3 regions of the Shewanella carassii genome follow, and region 1 is predicted to be linked to each of the others. Evidence: predicted binding sites of a transcription regulator. Region 1 holds the regulator's gene; each other region holds the start of a gene.

Region 1 (6,212 bases):
GCATGACGGCTATCAGCAGGAAGGCGGTGATAAGCCAGGTCCAGACGAACAGGGGCAGCTTCATCCAGTTCATGCCAGGTGCGCGCAGATTCACTATGGTGACTATCACGTTGATCGCCCCCATGATTGAGCTTATCCCCATGATATGTATTGAAAAAACAAACAAGGCTGTGCTGTCTGCGCTATAAGTTGTCGACAATGGCGCATAGAAGGTCCAGCCAAAATTGGGGCCGCCACCTTCCATAAACAATGAGCTAAGCAGGATCAGGAAGGCGAAGGGCAAAATCCAGAAGCTCCAGTTGTTCATCCGCGGCAGTGCCATATCCGGCGTACCTATCATCATGGGGATCAACCAGTTGGCCAGACCGGTAAAGGCCGGCATCACGGCGCCAAAAACCATGATAAGGCCATGAACTGTGGTCATTTGGTTAAAGAAGTTGGGTTCGACCAGTTGCAAACCGGGCTGGAATAGCTCAGCACGGATCACCATGGCCATGGCGCCCCCTATCAGGAACATGATGAAGCTGAACCAGAGATAGAGTGTGCCTATGTCTTTATGGTTGGTGGTCAGCAACCAGCGCATGATCCCCTTGGGGGCGTGATGATGCTGGTGTTCCTGTTCAGCGATTTCCTGAACACCGGCTTTCGCATCTTGACTGAATGAGTTCATCTTCTCCCCCCTACTGCCCGTGGTTATTGACGTCGGCGGCTTGCACTGTGTCGCCTGTATTATTGCCCCAGGCATTACGCTCATAGGTCACCACAGCGGCCAGTTCCTTGGCGGTAATCTGTTTGCCGAAGGCCTGCATGGCGGTGCCTGTCTTGCCATGGATCACTATGTCCAGATGGGCAGCCATTGGGCCTATGGCAATAGCACTGCCCTTGAGCGCCGGGAACACCCCTTGAAGTCCGGCGCCGTTGGGCTGATGACAGGCGGCGCAACGCGCCATATAGATCTGTTCGCCAAGCGCCATGGCTTCATCATGGCTCATGGTCTCACTGAGGGCAGCCTGAGCTTCTTCGGCGGCCGTAGCCGCAGCTTGTTTCTGCTCTGCCATCCAGGCGTCGAACTCATCTTCTGCCAGTACCTGCACCACAATCGGCATAAAGCCGTGGTCTTTACCGCAAAGCTCGGCACATTGGCCGCGGTAGATCCCCGGTTTGTCCACCCGGGTCCAGGCTTCGTTAATAAACCCGGGATTGGCGTCTTTTTTGACGGCAAAGGCGGGCACCCACCAGGAGTGGATCACATCATCTGAGGTCATCAGGAATCGGACTTTGCGATTGATGGGCAATACCAACGGCTTGTCGACTTCAAGCAGGTAGTGCTCACCCTTGGCTTCCTGGCCTTCTATCTGGGACCTCGGCGTTGCCAATATGCTGAAGAAGTCGATGTCTTCGCCGAAATAGCTGTAGTGCCATTTCCATTGCGAGCCGGTGATCTTGACCGTCAGGTCGGCATCACTGGGATCCTCCATGGCAATCAGCGTCTTGGTTGCGGGGATTGCCATCAGGATAAGGATTAAGAAGGGGATAAGCGTCCAGGCAATTTCTACCTTGGTACTTTCATGGAATTGGGACGCAACCGCCCCTTTGGACTTCCTATGGTTGATCATGGCGTAGATCATCACGCCGAACACGACCAAACCTATGGCGCAGCAGATATAAAGAATGATCATGTGCAGGTGATACACCTTGCCACTGATCTCAGTTACCCCTTGAGTCATATTCAAGGGCATATCTGCCTGGGCGCATGGAGACAACAAGCTGACGCACAACAAGGTCAGCAAAACACACAGCCATTGCTTCACAAGACATCTCCTCTGTCAATTGCATTCGCAACTACAAAGAAGAGTCACACAGTAAGTCTTTGCTCTATGCAAACTCTTCAGTTCCCAAAAAAGCAACGATGACTTCAAAGTGCGGCGGCGGTTTCACTTAGATCTAGGTATACAGGTGGTAACCACTGTTGCACTTACCGCTGAATATACTCAGCATTTCCGGCGGCGGCCGCACTCGCTATAAAGCGAAATGGGGCGGTCAGCCTACGACGAATTGCATGGAGGTAACACAATCGTTGTTCTTACAATATTTGTAGATTAAATATTGATCAAGATCACGATGTTTTCTAACTATATGAAAAAAAACATCTATAAATTCTTAGGTTCATACCGCGCGAAAGCCGAGCCCGCGCGGTTTACAGGTAAGCGATTACGTCAAGAGGGGGCGGAAAATAGGCCATCTCAAGGATGGCCTTTAAAGGAATATATTAATGGATGGAGCGAGTCAGCTCACTGAGACGGCTCTCCATCTCCTTAGTCAGGGGGCCGGTTTCCAACACTATGCCCATGGCTCTGGCGTTACGGGCGACCAGTTGCAATCGGCGGTTATCACGGGCATCCAGGCTATCAATCCAACTGATCACTGCACTGGAAGTGCCGTTGGTCAGGGCTCTTTCCGTTGCCCACAAGGCTTCAACCTCATCCTTGGTGCGCACCAAGAGCACTCTATCCATTCTAACACCGGCCCTCGCTAAGGTTTCCTTGTAACCTATGCTGGCCGGGGCGTTAATCAAGACTATCCAGCGCCCCTGTTGGCTCAGTTGCGCCAATTGAGGGCAGAGGCGTAATAATTCCTGGCGTCCTTGACTGTGGCTGGCCAGGCTGGAGATGCCTGTATGCGGACAAGGTTGGTTACCGGTGATATTGGTATCTGTCCATAGGCCTGGGTGTCTCGGGGCGTTGCCAGTCATTATGCTCATAGCCAGTCTCCATTGCGTATTATCCCTACCGCCAGTCCTTCAATGGTCAATGGCTGGAAAGTCAGGTCGACTTTGATTGGGGAGTAAGCTTCATTCTCAGCATGTAGATAAACTACATTACCTTTCTTTTCAAAGCGTTTTACCGTTACGTCATCTTCAACCCTGGCCACTACGACTTGACCGTTACGGGCTTCCTGTACCTTATGAACCGCCAGAAGATCACCTTCGAGAATGCCTATATTCTTCATGCTGTCGCCGCGCACCCGCAGCAGGAAGTCGGCATTGGGATGGAACATACTAGGGTCGACCTGGTAATACTGTTCTACATGTTCCTGTGCCAGTATGGGTTCACCGGCGGCGACCTGACCTATTAGCGGGAGGCCGGTTTCTGACTCGGCTTGATCATCATGAGGTAGACGAATGCCGCGAGAGGTGCCTGGTATGATCTCAATACAGCCTTTCTTGGCCAGCGCCTTGAGGTGTTCTTCGGCGGCGTTGGCGCTCTTGAAGCCTAACCGGGTAGCAATTTCGGCCCGGGTTGGTGGCATGCCGGTATCGGCTATATTGCGTTTAATCAGTTCCAGAATCTGTGCCTGGCGCGGTGTCAGTGGTCTCATGATGATTCCTGTTTTTTCATACAGTACCTGTCAGTATATACAGTATTTTTTTTAGTGCAAGTATTAACCAGTGTTGAGATTTTTTAGCCGTGGCATAAATAGGTTAGAGAGCGGCTCCGGCATCAGATAGACCTGGGCTCCAGATCTCTGACATAAGGCTTGCCGGGGCCGGTTCGCAGCTTTCCTAGCTAAGGTTCAGGAAATTCTGGTATTCTATTGAGCTATTGATTGCGACCCAGACTCTGAAAGAACATGTCCAAACAAGATTCATTCTGGTTTAAATCCCTTCGTTGGATCCAAAGTAAACTCGTGCACACCATAGTGGTGCCTCAGGATCCTTTCGCAGATTTAAACTTGGATCCGGCTAAGCCGATGGCCTATGTCATGAAGACGGAATCTGTCAGTGATATTGCTGCGCTGGCGGAAGTCACCCGTAAGTTTGGCCTGCCTTGTCCTTATGAGGCGCTCAAGGTCGATGATATTACCGTCCCCAGAGTCGTCTGTCTGGAAGGAGCTAAGCCTCTGTTTGGCAAGCGTAAGAGTAATAAGCCTTTTCTCAGCTGTTTTACCTCCTTGCTTCATTTGCATCAGACCAATCCACAACTGGACATTCAGTTGGTGCCCGTGAGTCTCTATTGGGGCCGCACTCCAGGCAAGGAAGATGACAGCATGCGCGCCGCCGTATTTGAGCGGGAAAGCCCGACTTGGCTGCGCAAATTTTTAATGATCCTGTTTCTGGGGCGCGACAACTTTGTGCAGTTTTCCAATGCCGTGTCGCTGCGGCTGATGGCCGATGAACATGGAACCGATAAGGCTATTGCCCATAAGTTGGCGCGAGTGGCCAGGGTACATTTCCGCCGTCAGCGTAAGGTGATGACCGGGCCATTACTGCCCAACCGCCAAGCGCTGTTCAATGAACTGTTGCGTTCAGAAACTCTTAAAAAGGCTATTAAAGAGGAAGCCGCAGCCAAGAAGATCCCCGAGGCCAGAGCCAGGGAAATGGCAGAGGAATATCTCGATGAGATTGCCGCCCACTATTCTGACAGTCTGGTGCGTATTGCCCAGCGGATCCTTACCTGGTTATGGAACAAGCTCTATAAGGGGATTAACATCAAGGGCGCCGAGCAGATACGCCAACTGCATCACGATGGCCATGAGATAGTTTATGTACCTTGTCATCGCAGCCATATGGATTACCTGCTGCTTTCCTATATCCTCTATTTTCAGGGCATGGTTCCGCCCCATATCGCCGCCGGTATTAACTTGAACTTCTGGCCCGCCGGACCCATGTTCCGCCGTGGTGGTGCCTTCTTTATCCGCCGCAGTTTCAATGGTAATAAACTCTATACCGCCGTGTTCCGTGAGTATCTCGATCAGCTGTTTGCCAAAGGCTATTCGGTCGAATATTTCACCGAAGGCGGCCGTTCCCGTACCGGACGATTGTTGTCGCCCAAGACAGGTATGTTGGCGATGACGGTCAACTCTGTGTTGCGAGGCATTGAGCGGCCGGTGACTCTGGTGCCCGTATATCTGGGCTATGACCATGTCATGGAAGTGGCCACTTATCACAAAGAACTCAGTGGCAAGAAAAAGCAGAAAGAGTCAGTCTGGCAGGTGGTTGGCGCCTTGCGCAAGTTGGGTAATTTTGGCCAGGGTTATGTGAACTTTGGTGAACCTGTGACCCTGCAGAACTTCCTCAAAGAAACGGCACCCAATTGGCGTGAAGATGTGGCAGCCGATCCCGAGCAGAAACCCAGCTGGCTGACCCCAGCGGTCAATACCTTGGCCAACCGGGTGATGACTCATATCAATGACGCGGCAGCGGCCAGTGCGGTGACTCTTACCAGCTTGGTGCTCTTGTCCTCAGAGCAAAATGCGCTGGAGCGCAGCCAGTTGGAACGGCAGTTGGACCTGTATCTGGATCTGCTCAAGGAAGTGCCTTATACCCAGTACATCTCGGTGGCCGAGGGTGACGGTAAGCAGCTGTTGCAACAAGGTCTGGAGCTGAACAAGTTCACGGTTCAGAAGGATGAGTTGGGTGATATCATCTCAATCGATGAATCGATAGCGGTAACCATGACTTATTACCGCAACAACATCATTCACTTATTTATTGTGCCATCTCTGCTGGCCAGTTGTCTGGTGCGTCTGGAACAGTGCAGCCGGGCTCAGATGCAAGCTGTGCTTGAGGATTTCTACCCTCTGTTGCAGGCCGAGCTGTTTATGGGCAAGACAGATGTCGGCGCCTATGCCGATCAGCTGCTGGATCGCTTCATTGCCAAAGGCCTAGTCGCCGAAGAGGCTAATGGCTTCAGGGTGTTGGAGGCCGGGATCAATCCTCTGGCGCTGTTGGCCGAAACCATGAGTGAGACTCTGCAGCGCTACGCCGTCATCTTTAACCTGCTGGCGGCTCACCCAGGTATTGAGCGCGGCGATTTGGAGCGGGAAAGCCATAAGTTAGCCAGTCGTCTGGGCGCGTTACATGGGATTACCGCCCCTGAGTTTTACGATAAAAAACTCTATGGCATTGTGAGCATCAAGCTCAAAGAGCTGGGTTATCTCACCAAAGAAGACACTCGCCACGATATCGAGCGAACCCGGGATTATGCCAACCTGTTACTGCGTCCTCAGGTCAAGCAAACCATTGTCGACAGCATCGCCGCCGAACAGGAGTCCTGATGGCCAATCATATGAATGCGGCGCCTGCCAAGGCGTCTTTGCTGGGCGGTGCCATGATCATCGCCGGAACCACAGTCGGTGCCGGGATGTTTTCTCTGCCGGTGGAAGGTGCGGGTATGTGGTTTGGCTACTCGGTACTCATGCTGCTGGGGGTA
Region 2 (6,212 bases), 1.7 Mb from region 1:
TTTATTAGACATATTTCTATGTATTATTCGAAGGGGTGCAGTTTGCGTGCCAGCCACGAAAAAGCCACCGTCAAAGCCGAGTTTCCGGAGCTGGATCGTCAAATCGTGAAATATCGTGACTGGGGGGCGTTAAATACCGTGAGAGGAATTAAATATCGTTGTAACAAGCGTGCAGTTTCTGCATCAAAGCATGTTCAAGCGTATCTTTATTAACTTTGATAAGTCAGCAGTGGCTTGCAGGAACGAGTGAGCTGACAAATTTGTTCATTAAAAGGTAACTCCCTGATTTTCAGCGACCTTAAGCTAAGCCACCTCAGCAACGACTCAGGCAACCCCTTGTCGGCCCTCATCGCGGCTCCTACACTCAAAGATACAAAGTCACAGACTGATGACTAATATACTGATTTGTATAAATTTAAATATATTGCAGCGGCAATTGTATCTGTTGCATCATAGGTGAGCACTATATGAGCACTTGGAGAGAACATGGAAAACTTACAACATCTGCCCGCCGAAATATTGTTGGGCATAGTCAATGAAAAGCTAAGGCTAAACTGCCCAGACAAGGATGCCCTCTACTACGAACTCGACCTGTCACCTACCCAACTGGAGCATAAGCTCAGTGCGCTGGGATACGAGTATCATTCCCCATCCAACCAATACCGACGCTTGAAATAACCGCAAGCTCTCAGGAAGTTGCAGACTGGGCTTTGGTTTTGCTCTTGGTCGCTGAACGATAGTTGCGCTTGCCGGCGCCGGCCTTATCGCCAGTGCTCTTTTTGGTGCTTGTGCCCTTGGACGCGCCGGTCTTAGTAGCATAAGCACCACTGCGACGTTTACGTCCTTTGAAGCCTGTACTTTTCACGCCACTCAAGGCCGTAGGCAGTTGTGCCTTGGCCTGCTCAATAAGCTCGCCCAGTTTAGCCGTCAAGGGCTGCATAAAGGCCTGATATTTAAGTTCACGGCGACAAATCGCATCTAGGCTACTTTCCCACAGCGCCGTCATATCCGGCGTGGTGGCCACTTCAGGCAGGCTTTGAATAAGCCCGCTGCCAGCCTCGGTAGCCAAAATATTCTTGCCCTGACGTTTCAAAAAGCCACGTTTAAACAAGAGTTCAATGATCCCGGCGCGGGTTGCTTCTGTCCCCAGCCCATCGGTTTCCTTGAGAATTTTGCGGATCTCTGGGTCTTTCACATAGCGGCTTATGCCTGTCATCGCCGCCAGCAGTGTGGCGTCGGTAAAATGCTTGGGGGGCTGGGTCATCTTTTCCACTAGTTCACCCTTGAGGCAATCCAGCATCTGCCCCTGAGTCAGCTCAGGCAAAGCAGTTTGAATATCTTCCGCTTCATCGTCGGCTTTTTGTTTGCCAAACAATTGCTTCCACCCCTGTTTCAATGGTTGTTTGGCCTTGGCCACGAAGCAACCTCCGGCAATGTCGATCACGGCGCGGGTTTCAAGGTACTCATAATTGGGGTAAAACTGCGCCAAATACTGACGGGCGATCTGCAAATACACCTGACGCTCACGCTGTGACAACACACCGAGGCTAGCCGTCTTTTCCGTAGGCACTATCGCGTGATGGGCGTCCACCTTGGCATCATTCCAGGCCTTAGACTTAAGGGCGGGATTGGGCACTTCACAGCCTTGCTGCAGCTCAGCTGCCCCTTGGGTAATGGCATTCAAGACTGCCGGGGCCAGCTGGAACTGCGCCTTGGGCAGGTGACGGCTATCGGAGCGCGGATAGGTTATCAATTTATGCCGTTCGTACAGAGACTGCGCCGTATCCAGCACCTCTTTGGCGCTCATACCGAAGCGTTTGGCGCAATCAATCTGCAGCGCAGACAGACTATAGAGCAAAGGCGGCGCCTGGTGTCTTTGCTTACGCTCCAGCTCATCTACCCGGCCGGGTTGGCCGGTGATCCTGCCGACCACATTCATCGCCAAACCGCGGGAGAGCACCCGCCCCTCTTCGTCCATCCAAGGTTGACAAGCCTCACTGGGCTGCCAGCGGGCGCTGAAACAGCTCCCCTCTTGGGTGCTAAGATGGGCCAGTACTTCATAAAAAGGTTTAGGCACAAAGGCGGCTATCTCCTGATCGCGCCGAACAACCAAACCAAGCACAGGAGTTTGCACCCGACCGACCGACAGCACGCCCTGATAGCCCACCTTGCGCCCCTGCAGGGTATAGGCACGGGTCATATTCATGCCGTAGAGCCAATCGGCTCGGCTACGCGCCAGTGCCGAAGTCGACAATGGCACAAACTCGCGGTTGCTGCGCATCTGCCCCAGGGCGCGTTTTACCGCCTGCGGGTTGAGATCGCTTATCAACAAGCGTTTAACCGCTGCCAGCTTATCGCCCTTGACCCCAAGATGGGCAATCACCTCATCCACCAACAGCTGCCCTTCCCGGTCCGGATCGCCGGCATTGACCAGCTCACTGGCCTGCTTGACCAATTTACGCAAGACACTGAGTTGGCCGCGACTGCTGGCTTTGGGTTTAATCTGCCAATCAGACGGGACAATAGGCAGATGTTCCAACTGCCAGGACTTGTAGGCGGGATCGTAAGCATCCGGCTCAGCTTGCTCCAGCAGATGACCTATACACCAGGAAACACAATCTCCGTTGCCAAGCTCGATATAGCCCTCATGTTTGCGATGGGGTTTTGGGAGCACCTCGGCGATGGCGCGCCCAAGGCTGGGCTTTTCGGCGATATAGAGGATCATCCACTGCGTCCTTTGACTGTCACTGAACAGAATTACTGGATAAAATTACAGTAATTCTAGCCAAGTCACCTGCCAGCTGCAAATCCTCTGTGGGTAATGGCATGATTAACTAAGCTTGATTGGGCAAAGTTAATCGAACAAGGCGATTGAACAAGGCAACTAAACACAGCGCAGCTATCTATTTTCCTCCTCAATCTCCGCCAGGAATTCTTCACTTACCCAGTCAGCCGTTTCGGGAAGGACTTCTTCTGACAACCAGGAAAAAATATCCTTGTACACGGCCCTGGCCGGAAAACCTGGCTGCTCGCGCTTTCCTGTCCAGGTTAAATGGACAGAGACCAGCTCTTTTTGTATTTCGCCGTCAATCACTTTAAACCCGGCCACGCTGTCATTATCTTGCCGCCTGGCGATGGGATAAAAGTCCTCTCCGGTTTCTTTTTGGTATTCCATTCTCAGCCCGGGTCCGCCGGGTTCATCGATAAACCACCAAGGCATGAGTCCTGCAAATTTATGCGCTTTCAACCAGTAATACTCTATGGGTAACTGCATCTGCTTAATTCCTTATTGGCCCGCCGCTCAGCCCCGGAGGAAACGTAATTCACCAGGGGAATGGTATTGAAAGCAATGGGTTGGTTATTAAAGTGAAATCATCCACCTCAATAGAGAGAGCAGGCACCGGCGCCCTTGAGCCGCCTTAGGTTACCAAACTGATTTAAATGCTCATCTCTTCGGCTAAGCCGAGCGTTTTAATGCAGCCAGGCGCTGAAAAGTGCAGCGTCATCTCTTTTATCCAGCTCATCAGATCGCGTTAACAGCAGCCTTCCCAGTAAACTCATCCATTGCGCTGATCACAAGCTATCTCAGTATGGTCCCTCTCTACCTTGCCGTAATCTATGCCCTATCGGCGGCTGAAATCAACCATGAAAGCCCGGCCGAGACTTTCCAGGCCAATAGCAAGTTCTCATCTTTGCCACAGCCAACACTAAGTGCCACGCGCGGAAGTCATTAAAGCACTATTCGAAAATCCATGTACATACCCATGATTTCATTATGGAAATAATCATCTATCCATAAGTTCACCTTTTACCACCCAGTGTAAATTCAATTGCGAACCATTATCACTTGCAATTAAAATGTAACATCTTTCAGGAGGCCAAATAATATGGAAACGTCCCCGCTGTTGTTGCGCTGTAACCAACTGCTTTGGTGTGAGGGATTGGTCTTGCTGGCAATCATGCTGGTATTGGCCAATTTTGGGCTGGATGCCCGACTGTTGATCCTGCTGTTAGCACCAGGCTTGGTGCTGTCTTTAGCCTTGGGATACCAACCCGGCAAGAAGACGCTCAGCCTGGTGTTCGCCTGCTGGATCCCTGTCTGGTGCCTCATTTAACCCCTTGAGTTGTTTAGGAGAATGTTATGCCCAAATCCACGGTTCGGATGACCCTTGTCGCCGCGGCTGTCAGCAGTCAATTGCTGCCGATGGGAGCCGCCATGGCCGAAGAAACCCAGATGGAGCGCATGGTGGTTAGCGCCAACCGTACCCCTACCCAGATAAGCGAGCTCTCCAGCACGGTTTGGCTAATCGATGAAAACAGCATCCGCGAGCAGATAAACAGCGGCAAAGGCGTAAAAGAGATGCTGGCCGCCCTGGTTCCCTCCATGGACGTATCCAGCCAGGGCCGAACCAACTTTGGTCAGAACATGCGCGGCCGCGCCATGGTGGTGCTGATAGACGGCGTATCCATGAACACCTCCAGAGGGATCAGCCGCCAGTTGGACAGCATAGATCCCTTTAACATCGCCCGCATTGAAGTCTTGGCCGGCGCCTCAGCCCTCTATGGCGGTGGAGCTTTGGGCGGCGCTATCAATATAGTGACCAAAAAAGCCGCCGACAGCCTGGATACCTTTGAAGCCGAGGCAGGTTTCAAATCGGGTTTTAACGGCAGTGATGACTTGGATTACCGCGCCGCCTTTGCCGTGGCCGGAGGCAGTGATACCCTCAAGGGACGTTTCAGTGCCGCCTGGCAGGAAAATGGCCAATGGTTCGACGGCAGCGGCAATCAGGTGATGCCGGATATCACCCAAACCGGCATGCAGTACACCCAAGGTTATGATCTGATGGCCAACCTGGATTGGAGCCTGCCAAACAATGCCACCCTCAGTGCCCTGGTGCAGTTTTACAACAATGAGTCCGACGGCGACCACGGCCTCTATATGGGGGAAAACTTCAGCGGCGTCACCTCAGATGCTTCCCTGCTCGAAAGCCGCAAGGGATTGAATGCCGATCGCAGTCCCAAAACCGATCGTACCTTACTGAACCTCAGCTATACCCAGGCGGACTTTCTCGGCCAAACCTTGTACCTGCAAGGCTTTTACCGCAAGGAAGATCTCGACTTTCACCCCTTCCCTTACGTCAGTGAAACCCTCGGGGTTTACAACTTCTCTGCCTCGTCACAAAACACCGGCATTTATGGCCTGAAAGCCGTGTTGGAATCCAGACCCAGCGACAGCCTCAAACTCACCTGGGGCATCGACTGGGACAAGGAGAGCTTCGACTCGGATCAGATGAGTTTTGATCTCGACGCCGCCAACCAGAGTGGCGGTTTGACCATGAAGGAGCTATTCACCACAGGCCGATATGTCGACTTCAGTGTCGAGTCCATCGCAGCCTTCCTGCAGGGCAGTTGGGATATCAACGACTATCTGGTGCTCAACGCAGGTTATCGTTATCAGCAGATGGACAACAGCGTCGATGACTTTATCGGCTATAACCAACAGGTGGCGATTGCCCAGGGTAAGGCGCCGGGCGCCGATGCTATCAAGGGCGGCAGCACAGACTACCATGTCGGCCTGGTTAACCTGGGATTGGTGGCTAAACTGAGCCGGGATCAGCAACTGTGGCTCGCCTACTCGCAAGGCTTTGAGCTACCGGATCTGTCCAAATACTATGGTCGCGGCAGCTATCAGGCCGATGCCGGTGGTTATCTGCAGCTGACAAACAGCATCAATATCAATGATTCCCGCCTCGATGGCATCAAGACAGACTCCTTTGAGCTGGGCTGGCGCTATCTGGCCGACCGTTGGCAGGCCCAGGCTAGTCTGTATTACGCCATCTCGGATAAGGTGATTGAGGTCAATCGCAGCGATCTGACCATAGAAGTCAAGGACAAGGATAAACGCACCTATGGCCTGGAAGCACAGCTGAACTTCGATATCAGCAGCGTCTGGCAGGTAGGCAGCAACCTGCATCTGGTTCGCAGTGAAATCAAAAATGGCGCCGACTGGATTGATGAGACAGTCACCTATGCTTCACCTTCCAAGGCCACGGCCTTTATCGCCTGGCGCGGTGACAGCCAGCAGTTAAGATTGCAGGCCGAGCACAGCTTCAGCGCCGACTCTGACTATCGCTTCAAGGCAAATGATGGCCAGAGAAGTGAGTTAGACAGCTATACCACTTTGGATCTGCTCGGCTCCATCGAACTGGCAG
Region 3 (6,212 bases), 2.1 Mb from region 1:
TCGTCCAGGCGCCAGCCGATAACATCGACCATCTCCTTGCCTTCCTGACCCACGCCGACAATTTTGTCTTCTGGCGCCAATTTCTCACTCAGCGCCGCCGGACCACCGGCCACCAGACTCTTGATAACCGTGTAGTCATCTTCCATCTGCAGCACAGCACCTATCCCTTCCAAGCTCAGGTTCATCTCCATCTGGAAACGTTCGGCATTACGGGGAGACAGATAACTAGTGTGCGGTTCAACACTGCGGGCAAAGGCATTCATCAGCCCCTGGAACACATCTTCGCTGTTAGTTTGCTTCAGGCGTTTGATGGCATTGTTGTAGCGCTTACCCAGCACATCAACAATCTCTGGCCACTCTTTACCGGTAAGCTTAAGGTTAAGGGCATCGTACTTGACCCGTTGACGCCACAACTCATTGAGCTCGGCCTCGTCTTTGGGCCAGGTGGCATCTTTACGATCAAAGACATAAGCATCGCCGGCCTGATTAAAGTCCATCTCTTTGTCGAGCAGACTCAAGGCATAGGCAAAACGCTCGTAACGACGCTGCTGCACCAAATCGTACATCTTGTACGCAGGTTCCAGATCGCCGCTGCGCACCATATCGTCAAACTGGTTGGCATAGACTTTAAAGCTGTCGATATCGCTCTGCAGCAATACATTGCGGCGATAGTCGAGCTGTTCGAGATAACGCTTGAAGATCTGCTGCGAGAAGGCATCATCCAGATCGAATCTGTGATAATGGGAGCGACTGAACAGGCCGGTAATCCGTTTGCTGGCAACCTTGTGTTGTGGCTCCTGTTGTAGATGGGGTAACTCGCTGACCGGGACTGCCGGTGAGATAGCCAGCGCCTGGGAACCCATAAAGACACTGGCGATCGATGCAGCAAGAATAAATTTTCGCATCAGCAAGTTACTCCTTTCTATTTGATGATTTTACAGCAGAATATGTTCCACACGAACCTTGACTGACAGGCCGGAATCCAGTTGAACGTGAACATCTTCTTTATTGATGTCGAGGATCACACCGGCTACCGGCGTCATACCCAATTTGACATTCACTCGCTGTGAAGGTTTCAGCTCTTCCAACACAGCTGGAACCAATTCCACGGCTGGAGCAGCAGGCTTCGGCTTACGGGCCACTTTTTTGTCGCTGCGTGGGCGCTCACTGCGAGGCTTGTCACCCTGAGGACGTGGCTTACGCGCAGGCTTAGCCTTCTTGGCTTCACCTTCTTTGGCAGGCTCAGCCGCACGGCGGGCCTTGGCCTTTTCCTGACTCTCTTTCAGCGTCGCCTTGGCATGTTCAATATGTTCGGGATCCAGTTCGCCGCAAGGGTTACCATCGAGGTCTACCCGCTGAGCGCCTTCCTTGATGCACTTAAGATAGCGCCAACTGTTGGTATAGCGTCTCAGGGCGACCCTCAGTTGGGTCTTACTGACTTTGGAATCATCAGCCAACCTTTCAGCCAAATCCTGAAACAGTCCTATCTTCAGCGGTTTGGTTTCTCCTTCGGCGATAAAGCACAAAGGAAATGTTTCATACAAATACGCCAGAATAGCGTTGGTGTCGGTCAACTTTTCTGTTGATTCCATCATTACTTCCACAGTTAACAGGGGACGTCAGTGGTCAGTTAGGTCTGCTGTACTCACGGCGTCGTTCATCTTCGTTAATCCCTTGGGGGATAACGTACAAATTAGCATGCATTCGGCCATTGCCAAAGACATGACACAAAACTTAACATTTCAGCCCGATAGGGCCAAGCACCACAAACGGTCAGTTGGCCCACAAAGCGGCCGCCTATTATAAGCTGCACGCGCCTTAATGCGACCACCAATTGTGGCAAATTGTACAGGGATTAACCAAATAAGCACTTTTCCAGACTCTGCACTAGGGTCTCCAGTCCGGTTTGATCCTCTTTATCGAAGCGCGACAGGCTGGGACTGTCGATATCCAGCACGGCAATCAGTTCGCCCTGACGATAGAGTGGGATCACAATTTCCGAATTACTGGCGGCATCGCAGGCAATATGTCCGGCAAACTGATGCACATCCTCAACCAACTGAGTCTCAGCCTTTGCAGCCGCAGTGCCACAGACACCTTTACCCATTGGGATCCGAGTACATGCCAGCTTGCCTTGAAAGGGGCCAAGCACCAGTTGCTCGCCCTTGAGCAGATAAAAGCCCACCCAATTGATATCCTCAAGCTGTTCATTCAACAAAGCAGAAAAGTTGGCCATGGCACAAATCACATCGTCTTCACCGGCGAATAGTGCCTGTACCTGACGGTTGAGCGTATCGTAAAACTGAGCTTTCATCTGGGGTTCCGGGTTATACTTTTTCTGATTCTGTCTTCTTCTTGTTGCTCTTGGCAGGGGCCGGCGCTTTTACCGGGGCGCCCTTGAGCAGATTCGCCAATGTATCTTTATGAGAAGCTAAATAAAAAGCAAGTTTTTCCGCTGTATTATCATCCAGCTCCAATTCACTACTCTGAATAAAGGGGATTAAGTTATCCGCGATGTCGAGCATCTTATCGTAGGCATCAGCCTCCTTCTTAGATGTAAATGTCATCTTCTCAACCCCTTCTCTGACCACAACGTACTGAGTTATAACGGCCATGACCTTCCTCACACTGTTTAAATATACAGTAAATAGATTGACATAAAATGCGCTATAGATGCAAGAGACGCGTTCTTTCTGATAGTATTTGCGAGTTTGTTTTGTCGATTAACTCCAATGGACCCACAAGCAACGCAGTTAGCGTGTTGGCGATTAAGCTTGGGTCACCATGGCCAAAACAGGACATATCCAGCACTTGAAAGCTTATACTCCAAGCGACAGCAAGCCAGACTGCAGCATAGTGCTCTGCCGCGCCTGTGATTTGGCGGTGAGTAAACGCGCCTTGCCCTCCGGCGTCAGAGCGCTTTGTCCAAGATGCCATACGGCGCTTTATGATGCGCCTTACTGCTCCATCAATGGCATGCTGGCGTTATGTATCAGTGCCCTGCTGTTTTATCTGCCCGCCATGCTGCTACCCGTACTGGAAATGCACTTTCTCGGCAGTGTCAGAACCACGACCGCATACCAGGGCGCCTTGGCGGTGATGAACCAAGGTTATTGGATAGTGGGGATTGCCGTATTGGTGGCGGCAGTAATAGCCCCCGGGGTGCTCAACCTGTCGATTTTTATTCAAGTGCTGATCATCAAGACAGGTCTAGTACAGCATCACTTCTGGCGCCGTGTTCTTACTTGGCAGCTCAAGAAGCAAGGCCTGCTGTCGCAAATGACCATGCTGGAAATTTATGTGATCAGTTTCCTGGTTTCCGCCTTTCAGTTGTCCGACTTCTCTGATGTTTACTTTGGCATGGGAACCTTTTGTTTTACCATGCTGTTTTTAGTGACTCTCTTCCTGCAACGCGAATATAACCTGGAGCATATGTGGAGTTTTCTCGATGAAAGCTAAAAAGCAGCTCCAGGGCAAAGACATGGGCCTGTGCACCTGCCCCGCCTGTAAAAAACTCAATCAGATAGAGAATGAGTATTGCAGTCGCTGCCAAAACCCACTCAGGCTAAGGGACGAAACCAGTCTGCAAAAAAGCTGGGCCTTGTTGATCACCGCAGCCATCTTGTTGATCCCGGCCAACATCTATCCCATTACCATGCTCACCAAACAGGGCAAGGTTACCTACGACACCATTTTTTCCGGCATCACCCATCTGGTACAGTCGGATATGTTACCCATCGCCATCATAGTCTTTACCGCCAGTATTCTGGTGCCCTGGCTGAAGATTATCGGCCTGGCTTTCTATCTGACGGCGATCAGTTTCAACCTGCCTATCCCCAAACGGCCACTGATGGCCGGGTTTCATATCATAGAATGGATTGGACGCTGGTCTATGCTGGATCTGTTTGTCATATCCATTACCGTTGCCCTAGTTAATATGGGGCAATTGCTGGACGCCAAGCCGGCGCCGGCGGCAACTGCGTTTGCCTTGGTCATCCTCTTTACCCAACTTGCGGCCAAGGTGTTGGACACACGTTTACTTTGGGATCAACTGGACACAGAAGATGACGCAAATCGAAAAGCCTAAAATAGTCAAAAAGAAGCTTTTTTCCCCCATCTGGCTGTTACCTATAGTGGCGTTGGCCTTGGGCGCTTGGCTGGGGCTAAAGAGCATCAAGGAATCCGGCATTGAGGTGCGGATCCACTTCCCCAGTGCCAGTGGTATGGATGTGGGCAAGACACTGGTGCGCTATCAGGGCCTGACCGTCGGCAAGGTGGTGGATATCTCCATCGATGAAGAGCTGCAGGGCGTGAACGTCGATGTATTGATGGACTACCGCGCCGAGCCTTTCCTCAGGGATGAAACCAAGTTCTGGCTGGTGACCCCCAAGGCATCCATCACAGGTGTCGAAGGTTTGGATGCCTTGTTCTCGGGGAACTATATAGGCATTCAACCCGGAGACGGCGATTCACGTTACAGCTACGAGGCCGAGCGCTCTGCCCCGGCCGTGCTGCCCAGTAACGATGGCTTAGTAGTTGAACTGAGCGCCGATCGCCTCGGCTCACTGGATGTGGGCTCTCCGGTATTCTATCGCCAGGTACCGGTTGGCAGTGTGGTCAGCTATCGACTCGACAACAGTGACAAGCTGCTACTGAGCGCCTTTATTCAGGAGCAATATGCCTATCTGGTCAAGAAAGACTCCCGCTTTTGGAATGTCTCCGGCATAGAGATCAACGCCTCACTTTCCGGCGTTAAGGTCAGCGCAGAGAGCCTGGCGGCGATACTCGCCGGCGGCATCAACTTTGATTCCCCCGAAAGCTCAAAGAACGCAGTAAACGGCGATAGTTTCACCCTATATGGCAATGAAACAGAAGCCAGTGGCGGCGCCAGCTTTATTCTGTCGGCAAAAAACGCCGATGGCCTCAACAAGGGCAGCCCCATTCTCTACCGCGGTTTGCCCATTGGGGAAATCGAAGAGATAGTGCTGGCCGATGACGGCGTGGCGCTGCATGCCCGCCTGGACGCCCCCTACTCGAGTCTTTTGACCGGCACGGCGCAGTTTTGGCGTGAAGGCGCCGAGCTGTCACTGTCCGGCATAAAACACCCGGGCCGATTGCTGAGCGGCGATGCCATCGCCTTTCTCCCGGGTACGGGCGAGGCCCAAACCCGTTACGCCTTGGCCGAGCAGGCGCCGGATCTCAGCAAGGCCAAGGCGCTAAAGATAACGCTTAGAGCCGATGAAAACCCCGGCATCAGCCCAGATGCCGAGCTGAGGTACAAGAAGATCGCCATAGGCAAGGTCACTTCAGTTGCCCTGAGCCGGGACTTCAATTCGGTCGAGTACCAGGCCGAGGTGTTGCCCGAGTTTGCCCCGTTGCTGACTCAAGGCAGTGACTTCATCGCCGAAGCCGCGCTGGACTTCAACGCCTCACTGGACGGCGTCAGCCTCAAGAGCGGCGATTTTACGACCCTCACCAAGGGCAGTGTCAGCTTAAGACGCGGCCAAAGCCGCAAGGGCGCCGATCTTTCCAAGCCGCTGCCGCTGTTTGCCTCAAGTGCCGAGGCTGGCCACTATTACCAAGGCATGGAGCAGCTCAAATGGCAACTCTACAGCGATGATGGCGCCGACTTGAGCCCGGGCGCACCTGTCTACTACAAGAAGATGCAGATAGGACAGGTGAAACAGGTTAGCTGGCAGAGCCAGGATGACAGATTTGCCATTGCGCTCGCCATAGACCATACCTTTGCGCCCCTACTCAAACCCAATGCCGTGTTTTGGCGCAATCAGGCGGTGTCAATCGATGCCGGACTTTCGGGAGTCAAGCTGGATGTCGCGCCGCTGGCCGGTGCCATCAAGGGCAGTATCAGTTTGGGCTTTTTGGAGCAAGGCGAGCCCAACAATAAGCTGCTTTATGCCTCCGAGTCACTGGCGCGCAATCAGGCCGTTGCCATTGGGCTGAGCTTCCCGGCCAGTGCCACTATCAAACCAGGTGCCGCTATCCGCTATCAGGGGCATCAGATAGGTGAAGTCACCCGGGTAACCTTGAGTGACGATCTCCACAGCCAGCAACTCAGTGCCTTTCTCTATGGCCGCTATGCCGAGCCGTTTCTCAAAAGCGACAGTCGCTACAGCCTGGTCAACGCCGAAATATCCCTTAAGGGCATAAAGGCACCGGAAACCCTGCTGACCGGCGCCTATATCAGTGCCCTG

What was found. The regulator LexA, encoded in region 1, represses DNA repair genes until DNA is damaged. The targets are predictions, from matches to a motif close to TACTGTATNNNNATACAGTA.
Region 2: the regulator LexA is predicted to act here: its motif matches at 2,759-2,778, upstream of K5621_RS12375 (DNA topoisomerase III).
Region 3: the regulator LexA is predicted to act here: its motif matches at 2,627-2,646, upstream of K5621_RS09115 (YebG family protein).

What each region holds. Positions count from the first base shown of each region.
Region 1 covers NZ_AP024618.1:4,369,025-4,375,236, reverse strand. The annotation lists gene ctaD (cytochrome c oxidase subunit I) at 1-670, opposite strand, end outside; partial or broken gene coxB (cytochrome c oxidase subunit II) at 690-1,811, opposite strand; gene K5621_RS19585 (cell division inhibitor SulA) at 2,270-2,761, opposite strand; gene lexA (transcriptional repressor LexA) at 2,758-3,378, opposite strand; gene plsB (glycerol-3-phosphate 1-O-acyltransferase PlsB) at 3,631-6,057, shown strand; gene mtr (tryptophan permease) at 6,057-6,212, shown strand, end outside.
Region 2 covers NZ_AP024618.1:2,714,583-2,720,794, forward strand. The annotation lists gene K5621_RS12365 (hypothetical protein) at 43-213, shown strand; gene K5621_RS12370 (DUF4250 domain-containing protein) at 487-678, shown strand; gene K5621_RS12375 (DNA topoisomerase III) at 689-2,725, opposite strand; gene K5621_RS12380 (hypothetical protein) at 2,900-3,274, opposite strand; gene K5621_RS12385 (hypothetical protein) at 3,888-4,115, shown strand; gene K5621_RS12390 (TonB-dependent receptor) at 4,142-6,212, shown strand, end outside.
Region 3 covers NZ_AP024618.1:1,995,092-2,001,303, reverse strand. The annotation lists gene prc (carboxy terminal-processing peptidase) at 1-905, opposite strand, end outside; gene proQ (RNA chaperone ProQ) at 936-1,592, opposite strand; gene K5621_RS09120 (GAF domain-containing protein) at 1,856-2,314, opposite strand; gene K5621_RS09115 (YebG family protein) at 2,328-2,615, opposite strand; gene K5621_RS09110 (paraquat-inducible protein A) at 2,785-3,459, shown strand; gene K5621_RS09105 (paraquat-inducible protein A) at 3,449-4,087, shown strand; gene K5621_RS09100 (PqiB family protein) at 4,065-6,212, shown strand, end outside.